2 regions of the Nocardiopsis coralliicola genome follow, and region 2 is predicted to be linked to the other one. Evidence: predicted binding sites of a transcription regulator. Region 2 holds the regulator's gene; the other holds the start of a gene.
The links. Region 2 encodes LexA, which represses DNA repair genes until DNA is damaged. Its sites were predicted from a motif close to TCGAACANNTGTTCGA; they were not measured.
Positions count from the first base shown of each region.

Region 1 (4,344 bases), on a different contig from region 2:
ACGTTGACCATGACCACTCCTAGAGATTCGTCTCTAATTCGTTATGGGGTCTACTGTCGATGCCATGCCGCGACCGGTCAAGCACTCCCGAGACGCCATTCTCGACGCCGCCGCCGACCTGATCCTGGACGCGGGTGCCGCGTCCGCCTCGGCCTCCGCCGTAGCCGCGGCGGTGGGTGCGCCCAGCGGCTCGGTCTACCACCGCTTTCCGCGCCGCGACGACCTCGTGGCGGCGGCCTGGCTGCGCGCGCAGGACCGCTTTCTCGGCCCCTACCTGGAAGCCCTCGGCGGCTCCGGGCCGCAGGCCGGCCCCGATGCGGCGTGCACGGTGCTGACGTGGTGTGCCGAGCACCGGCGGGACGCGGCGCTGCTGCTCCGCTACGGCATCCGCGACCTGCTGCGCGGCGATGCCGCGGAGGCCGAGCGCAGGGCGGGCGACAACCGCGGCCGCCTCACCGACGCGATCGAGTCCTACGCCGCCCGCTGGGGCCGGCCCCGCGCCGACGTGGTGCTCGCCGTGGCCGACCTGCCCTACGCCACGGTCCGCCGGCTGCTGCGCGCGCAGGCGCCGGCCACCGCGGACGACGTCGCCGCGCTCCGGCGCACCGCCGAAGCCGTCCTCTGGCCGGGAGGCCGCGTCCCCGAGGCCGGCTCCCCGCGCGACCCCCGCCGCGTCCGCGAAACCCGCCCGACGCGCAGGGCGCGCACCTAGGGCGTGCTGGGCGGGCACCTGTCCTGCTGCGCGGCGACCAGGCACGCCCCTCGCAGCGCCCTCCGCAGCAGTCCGGAGAACCCGCCCCGACTCCCTCGCCGGCCGTGCGACCCGTGCAGCTCCCGCCCCGGTCCGGGCAGTGCGGAACGCGCCGGCCCGGTCCGGCCTCCGCCACTCGGTCGGGATCTGCGCACCTGGCCCGGACCGGACCGTGCCGCGGGCGGAGCCGCGCAGGGCGGTGCCCACGACGGCGATCGCCGCACGCGCGGGAGCCGCCGCGCGTTCAGACCAGGCGGAGCTGGCGCGGCGCCGGCGGGACCGGCTCCGGGGCGGGGGCGGCGTTCGACTGGCGGTGGCCGCCGGAGGGTTCGGAGGGGCCGGGAGGACCGGGGATGCCGTGCCGGCGGGCGGCCTGGCGGACCTGGGCGGAGACGAGGCGGCGGTAGTGCTCGGGCGCGTAGGCGCCGCGGCCGTAGAGCTCCCGGTAGAGCGGGACGAGCCGCGGATACTCGCGCTCCAGCCACGCGCGGTACCACTCGCGGGCGCCGGGGCGCAGGTGGAGCACGATCGGCGTAACGGCCGCGGCACCCGCATCGGCGATCGCGGCGACGGTGGCGTCGATCTGCTCGGCGGAGTCGGTGAGGCCGGGCAGGACCGGTGCCATCAGCACCGTGCAGGCCAGGCCGCGGTCGGTGAGGCGGCGGACGACATCGAGCCGGCTCCGGGGCCGGGGCGCGCCCGGTTCGACGGTGCGCCAGACGTCCTCGTCCACCATTCCGATGGAGACGGCGAGCCGGACGTCGGTCACCTGCGCGGCCTCGGCGAGCAGGTCGATGTCGCGCAGGATGAGCCGGCCCTTGGTGAGGATGGAGAACGGGTTCGCGGCCTCGGTGAGCGCCCGGATGATCTGCGGCATCAGCCGGTAGCGGCCCTCGGCGCGCTGGTAGGGGTCGGTGTTGGTGCCCATCGCGATGGGTTCGCCCGCCCAGGCGGGCCGCGCGAGTTCGGCGCGGAGCAGCTCGCCGGCGTTGACCTTCACCATGATCTTGGTGTCGAAGTCCCGCCCCGCGTCCAGGTCGAGATAGGTGTGCGTGCGGCGCGCGAAGCAGTACACGCACGCGTGGCTGCACCCCCGGTAGGGGTTGAGGGTCCAGCGGAACATGGGGTCGTCTCCGCCGACCCGGTTGATGATGGACCGCGCGCGGATCTCGACGGCGACCGGCTCGCCGTCGCTCGCCACCGGCCCCTCGGCCGCCCCGAGCCCGGCCCGCCCGGTTCCCCGGTCCGGCTCCCCGGCCACCTCGGCCCGGCCGAACAGCCCTTCGGTCCCGTGATCGTCTCTCAGCTCTTCCCAGCGCACGGCCGATATTCGAACACACATTCGAACACCTGTCCACTCTCCCGCAACCGCAGGCGATCCCGGCCGCAACCGGACACCCGGCGGCGGCCCGCCGCCAAGGCCGCGCCGGAGGAGTAGCCTCCCGATGTTCCGCGCCGGCAGGAGCCTCCCCCGGGCACCGCGCGGTCCCCAGGAGGCGCCGCCATGCCCGCACGCTCGATCGCCGCCAACGTCGCCCTCTTCGTCGCGGTGACGGCCGCCGCCTCGCTGCTCCTCGGCGCGGCCCAACCGGCGCTCGGCGTCCCCGACGTCGTCATCCAGATCGTGCAGTTCTCCCCGGCGCTCGGCGCCGCGGCCGTGTGGCTGCTCCGCTGGCGCAGCCCGGACCTCCGCCGCTCCGCCCGGTTCTCGCTCCGGCTCTCCCGGGCGGCCGCACTCCGGCTGGCCGGCGTGACCGCCCTGTTCGCCGCCGTGTTCGCGGCCGCGCTCGGCCTGTACACCGGAGTGTTCGGCGGCGCTCTCGAACCGGGCCGGGCCGGCGGCTCCGGGTTCCCGATCGCGCTGATCCTCGCCGCCCAGCTGATCGGCGCGTGCGGCGAGGAGGCCGGATGGCGGTGCTACCTGCAGACCGAACTGCAGCAGCGCTGGGGGCCGGTGGCGACCGGCATCGCGGTCGGCCTGCTCTGGGGCGCCTGGCACATCCACGTCTTCGCCCAGGAGCCGTGGGCCATCACCGGCTTCTTCCTGATGACCGTCTCGGTGTCGGTCATCCTCTCCGTGCTGCTCCTGCACGACAGCACCGGCAACCTCCTCATCGCCGGCGTCCTGCACGCCCTGATCAACCTCGGCCTGCTGTTCTTTCTCCCCGACGCGATCGAGCACGGCACCCAGATCATGTCCCTCGCCCTCCCCTTCGCCGCCGCCGCAACCGCCGTCGCCCTCATCCCGTCGCTGCACGGCACGCCCCGGGAGCCGGCCCCGACGCGTGCCTGACCCTCCGTCCGCTCGGCCGCGGAGGACTGCGCGGATTGGCAGCCGGCACGGGAAGCGGCGGAGCCGCCGCCTCTTCGGATGGGTCTGCGGTGGCAGGCCAGTGTGCACGCGATGCCGGTGCGGGCCGGGCGGTGTCCTCTGGAGGGAAGGCAACAGGGTCAGCCATCATGGTGGACATGCCGCCGACTTCGGCCATGCCACCGCGCAGCACAGTGGAGAACGCCAGTTGGACCGGCGGCCATTACCGGTTGGACATGGATCTTGCGGACGGGCGGGACGCAACGGTGCACCCCGTGCTCTCGGCGCTGTGGGATCGGTGCCGGTGCGGGGGTGCTTCAGGGCGAGCGGCACCGGGGCCGGGGAAGTGCCGTGCACCGCGGAAGCGCTGCGCGGGGCCGGGCGGCTGCTGGGCGCCGTGCGATATCCGCCAGACGGTTCACCAGGGGCGACGGAGATCGCGTGCGGATGCCGGATCGTCCGCGCCGGGTTCGACGCCGCGGACCCGGCCGTGCTGCGGCTGTACGTGCCGATGGCCGAGCTGCGCCGCGCCGAGCCGCGCATCGATGGGTTCCCGTTCGACCCGCAGAGCGGGGCGGCGTCGCTGGAATGGCGGGCCCCGCTCGACACCTGGTTTGCCGACGCGGCAGCGAGGGTGTTCGCGCAGGCTCCGTTTGCAGCCGCCGCGATCGGGTTCGAAGTGGAGCGGACGTCTAGGGACGAGGTCACCCGCGCCCGCGCGGGGGGCGAGCGGCCGCACGCGCTGCTGGTGCCCGAGGGCGGCGGCCTGCGCCGCCATCCCGCCACCCGATGAGGGCAGGGGCCGGGGGCGGTGCCGGCCGCGCGCCGGTCAGCGCTGCGGCTGCTCCATGCCGGCCGGAGCCGGCGGGGGAAGGGGCACGACCGGGCGGGCGGACTGCTCGGGGGCCGGCTCCGGGGACCCCGTCGGATCAGCCGCGGGAGCCGAAGGCGGCACCGGGTTCGCACCGGGCCCGGGCGGCGCGGGCGGTCCGTGCCACTGCACCCGATGCGGATAAGCCGGGTAGACCGGCACAGGCCGCGGGTGGGCGAGGACCACGCAGGTCTTGGCGAGGTCGTCTTTGAGGCCGCGGTAGTGCGGGCGGTCCAGGGCCATCACCGCGAAGTCGGCCAGCCGTCCCAGCAGCGGGACCAGGCCGAGGAGCAGGTGGGCGCCGGCCCGGGCTGCGGCGCGGCCGCGGGACGGAAGACCGCCGGTCTCAGCGTCGACGACGCGCAGGCCCGCGAGCCACTTGCCGGGCGTCCCCGCCCGGTGGGCCGTGTA
Region 1 covers NZ_BAAGXT010000008.1:143,055-147,398, reverse strand. The annotation lists gene ACYVGT_RS08885 (SRPBCC family protein) at 1-11, opposite strand, end outside; gene ACYVGT_RS08880 (TetR family transcriptional regulator) at 65-712, shown strand; gene ACYVGT_RS08875 (Rv2578c family radical SAM protein) at 996-2,072, opposite strand; gene ACYVGT_RS08870 (CPBP family intramembrane glutamic endopeptidase) at 2,256-3,044, shown strand; gene ACYVGT_RS08865 (hypothetical protein) at 3,460-3,855, shown strand; gene ACYVGT_RS08860 (RDD family protein) at 3,892-4,344, opposite strand, start outside.
Region 1: ACYVGT_RS08875 (Rv2578c family radical SAM protein) is a predicted target of LexA. The motif match lies at 2,082-2,097, and genes of this name have one in related genera.

Region 2 (4,344 bases):
GGCCGGCGCGGCCTCGGTGCGGGATCGGGCCGCTGCCCAGGGGGTGTGTTGGGTGGACACCTGCCCTGCTGCGCGGCGCCCTGGCAGGCCCTAGGCGCGGGCCGGCGGGAGGTCGGCGAAGAATGCGGCGAGAGGGCCGTCCGCATCCGGGGTGAAGGGGCGCTGGTCGTCGGGGGCGGCCGCCGAGCCCGGGCCGCCGGGGCGGGTGCGCAGGACATGGTCGGCGCCGTCCAGGCCGATCTGCTCGGTGCCGAGGGCCGCAGCCAGGCGGTCCACTTCGCCGGCGGTCACCTGTGCGTCCTCGGTGCCGCGCAGGACCAGGGTCGGCATGCCCGGGGGGAGGTCCGCGGCCAGTTCCGCCGGGTCCAGTGCGTCGATCTCGCGGAGGAACCCGGCCGTCTCCGGCGCGAAGATGCCCCCGATCTGCTCGGGAAGGTCCTGCGGCAGCGGCTCTCCGGCGCGGACCCGGGCGATCGCGGTGCGGGTGCCCGTCAGCAGGTCGGCGGCGCCGGCCGCGTCCATGCTGCCGGCGGCCTCCGCCGAGCGCACCTGCTCGGTGATCTGCCGGTCGATCAGGTCGAGGTACACCTCGCCCGGCGGGGCCACCAGCACCAGGCCGGCCGGCGGCGGGCCCTCGACGGCCTCCGGGGCACCCAGCGCGAACAGGGCGCCCTCGGAGTGGCCGAGCACGGCGATGCGCTCGGGGTCGACCTCGGGCCGCGCCGCGAGTTCCGCGTAGGCGGCGGCCATCTCCTCTTCGAACAGCCCGTAGGAGGCCTCCGCGCCGTCCTCGCCGGACTCCGGCACCGGGCGGTCCCCGCTGCCGTACTTGTCGTAGCGCAGCGACGCCACGCCGGAGCCGGCGAGCACCCGCGCCAGGTTCAGGTTGGTCCCGGCGTCGGGGCGCCCCGGAGAATTGCCGTCCCGGTCGGTCGGCCCGCTCCCGGACACGATCAGTGCGGCCGGCACCGGTTCTCCGGCCTCCGCCGGCAGGGCAAGAGTGCCGGGCACGGTTCCGGAGCCGCCGTCGAACTCCACTTCGTGCTCGACCGGATCGGCGCCGGGCAGCTCCGCGGTGGGCGGCGCCGCAGGGGAGCAGCCCGCGGCGAGGGCGGCGGCGGTGCCGACGGCCGCGGCGGTGCGCAGGCAGTGCCGCCACAGCGGGAGCCGCCGGAGGGGGAGGGGAGAGACGGGCATGGCCCTACCGTACGGCGCCCGGCCGCCCGCTGCCCCGGCAGCACCGCGGCCTCCGCCGGTCGGGGCGGGCAGCGCGGGTGATGGAGGCCGCCCCGGTTCGGGACGAAGGTCCCTGGCGCGCCGCCGCCCCGGTCGGACGCCCGGCGGCCGGGGGTGCCGGAAGCCCGCCACCAGGGGTCTCCGATGCGTTCCGAATCGGCAACGGCCCCGTGACTTCAGGTGAAGGTCACGGGGCCGATCCGAAAGGAGGCTGATTCGTTACGCGGGTGGCGCGGGGGGTCACATCCGGCGCATCACGGCGACGACTTTGCCCAGGATGGTGGCCTCGTCGCCGTTGATCGGTGCGTAGGCGTCGTTGCGCGGCAGCAGCCACACGTGGTCCTGCTCCCGCTTGAACACCTTCACGGTGGCCTCGTCGCCCAGCAGTGCGGCCACGATGTCGCCGTTGTTGGCCTCCGGCTGCTGGCGGACAACGACCAGGTCACCATCGGTAATGGCGGCGTCGGTCATCGAGTCGCCGACCACGGTGAGCATGAACAGGCGGCCCTCGCCGACGATCTGCTTGGGCAGCGTGAGGACGTCCTCGATCGACTCCTCCGCGAGGATCGGCCCGCCCGCCGCGATCCGGCCCACGACCGGCACATGCGCAGCTCGGGACTGGTCGCCCTGGGGGTCGGCCTCGAGCTCGTCCCAGGAGCGCACCGGCGCTTGGCCCGGAATGCGAATCTCGACCGCCCGCGGGCGGTTCTGGTCGCGCCGGAGGTACCCCTTGCGTTGCAAGACCTTCAGTTGGTGCGCGACACTGGACGGGCTCGACAGGCCAACGGCGTCCCCGATCTCCCGGATGGACGGCGGATAGCCGCGCTGCCGCACATAGCGGTGAATGCAGTTCAGGACGCTCTGCTGGCGCGCGGTGAGCCGGGGGGCACCATCCTGCGCCGATGCGGCGGCTTCGCCGTCCGCCTCTGCAGGGGCGTGCTCCGGCGGGGGAACGGGCCGGAGCGCGGTGGGACCCGCTCCGGCCGCGCGAGGTTCCTGCGCTCCGTGGTTCTCCTCCGGCACGGCCGGCCTCCTCGGCGGTGATCTCGCGGTCGTCGCGTGTGGGTGGTGGGTCAGTGCTGCGGCGGGACGCGCGGGGCTCTGTCGGGCGACGATCCCCGCGTCACGGCGGTCCCGGAACCGTGCGCCCCGCGTTCAACCGCGCGCGCCGGAGCCGGAAGTCAAGCGTGTCCAACGGTAGTGCCTGCACACAGTGAGATCAAACAAACGTTCGAGATGGTGATGAAAAAAACGGCTGGATGCGGTATTAGTCGAACGCATGTTCCAACGAACGGGCGTTCGAAGGGAGCGATCATGGTCGATTCCGCGCCGCCCGGCCCGTCCGGCGCCGCGCCGGTCGTCCCGCGCCAGCGCGGGGCGTCCGAGCCGTCCGCCGGGGCGCGGCCGCACCGCCCCGAATCCCGGCCCGGGCACCGGCGTCCCGCGGCCCCCTACGACTGGGCCGTCGACGTCCCCGAGTGGACGCCGCCGCCCGCCGTATCCGGCCTGCCCGAGTTCGGTGCGCCCCCGGCCGTCCGGATGCGGCTCACCCTCCGCGGCCGCGCCGTCCTCGTGGCGCTGCTCTGCGCACTGGCCACCGGAGCGGTCTCGCTGCTGTTTGCGGCGTCCGCCTCGGCCGGCTCCGCCTCCGCCGCTCCGGTTGCGTCGTTCTTCAGCGGCTCGGTGTCCCCGACCGTGGTGGTCCAGGAGGGCGACAGCCTCTGGCTCATCGCCGAGCGCGTCGCCCCCGCAGAGGACACCCGCCGTACCGTGCACTCCATCGTCGAACTCAACAGCCTGGCCGGCACCGAGCTCGAGCCCGGCCAGATCCTGCGCGTCCCCAGGCACTGAGCGCCCCCGCCCGCCGCGCCGGCTGCCGAGGCCGCCGCCGCGGGCCGCTGCGGCCCCCGGAGCCGGCCCGGCGACGCCCCCGGGTTTCCGGGCATCCGGCGCCCCGCGCCCCTGCGGGCGTAGGGTGCGGCCGCATGCGGCCTGCGCGCGAGCGGCGGCCGCGGGCGCGCCGGCGGCGCTGTGCTGCGGCGGTTCCCCGGATGCTGCCCGGTTCGGGCCCGCGGCCCGCAGTAGGCCCGTTCCCAGAGGTCCCCACCTGGGGGTATGTTCCTCAGGCGCCCGTCAGCGCGATCCCTTCCCCATGCCCGAGGCTCCGGCTCCGGCGCCGGAGCCGTGGCGATTGCCACCCCGCCGCCCGCGGCCTCGGCGACACGCCCGCGGCTGGGGCGGGGGTGGAAGGCGATGCGCGCGGGGCTGACCTGCGGTCTCCGTCCCGGGCCCCGCCGAAGAGGGTGCGGCGGGCTTGCACCCGCCTCCGTGCGCCCCTAGGTTTGACCACTAGATCTAGTGCTGTTCGCGGAAGAATCCGCCCAGAAGTTGTGCTTTAGTGGGTGAGGGGTTCGCGGCGCACAGAGGCTCCGCGCGCAGGAGTGCCGTGCGGGTCCGGATGCGTCCGGGCCGGAGCAGGTTCAGGGTCAGCAGGGAGGCGTACCGGCATGCACTGCCCGTTCTGCCGCCATCCGGACAGCCGGGTGATCGACAGCCGGTCGACCGACGACGGCACCGCCATCCGGCGCCGGCGCTCGTGCCCCGAGTGCGAGCGGCGGTTCACCACGCAGGAGACGGTCCTGCTCATGGTGCAGAAGCGGTCGGGCGTCACCGAGCCGTTCTCCCGGAGCAAGATCGTGGCCGGGGTGCGGCGGGCCTGCCAGGGCCGCCCCGTCACCGAGGACGCGCTCGCGGCCCTCGGACAGCGGGTGGAGGAGGAGATCCGCTGCCGCGGGGTCGCCGAGATCCGAGCCCACGAGATCGGCCTGGCGATCCTCGGCCCCCTCCAGGAGCTGGACGAGGTCGCCTACATGCAGTTCGCCTCCGTCTACCGGGGTTTCGAGTCCCTCGCCGACTTCGAGCAGGAGATCGAGCGGCTGCGCTCCGAGAGGCGCACCGCCGAACTGGGCGAGTAGCCGGCCGGCGGGACCAGCACAGCACACGCGGTAGCGGACGCGCGGCGCCGGCGGAGCAGACGGCGCGGCAGCGGCCGCAACAGGAACACAGTCAGGGCATCGGGCGGGGCGGTCGGCGGCCGCCCGACCAGCA
Region 2 covers NZ_BAAGXT010000024.1:9,351-13,694, reverse strand. The annotation lists gene ACYVGT_RS17085 (alpha/beta hydrolase family protein) at 91-1,197, opposite strand; gene lexA (transcriptional repressor LexA) at 1,477-2,259, opposite strand; gene ACYVGT_RS17075 (LysM peptidoglycan-binding domain-containing protein) at 2,551-3,087, shown strand; gene nrdR (transcriptional regulator NrdR) at 3,744-4,211, shown strand.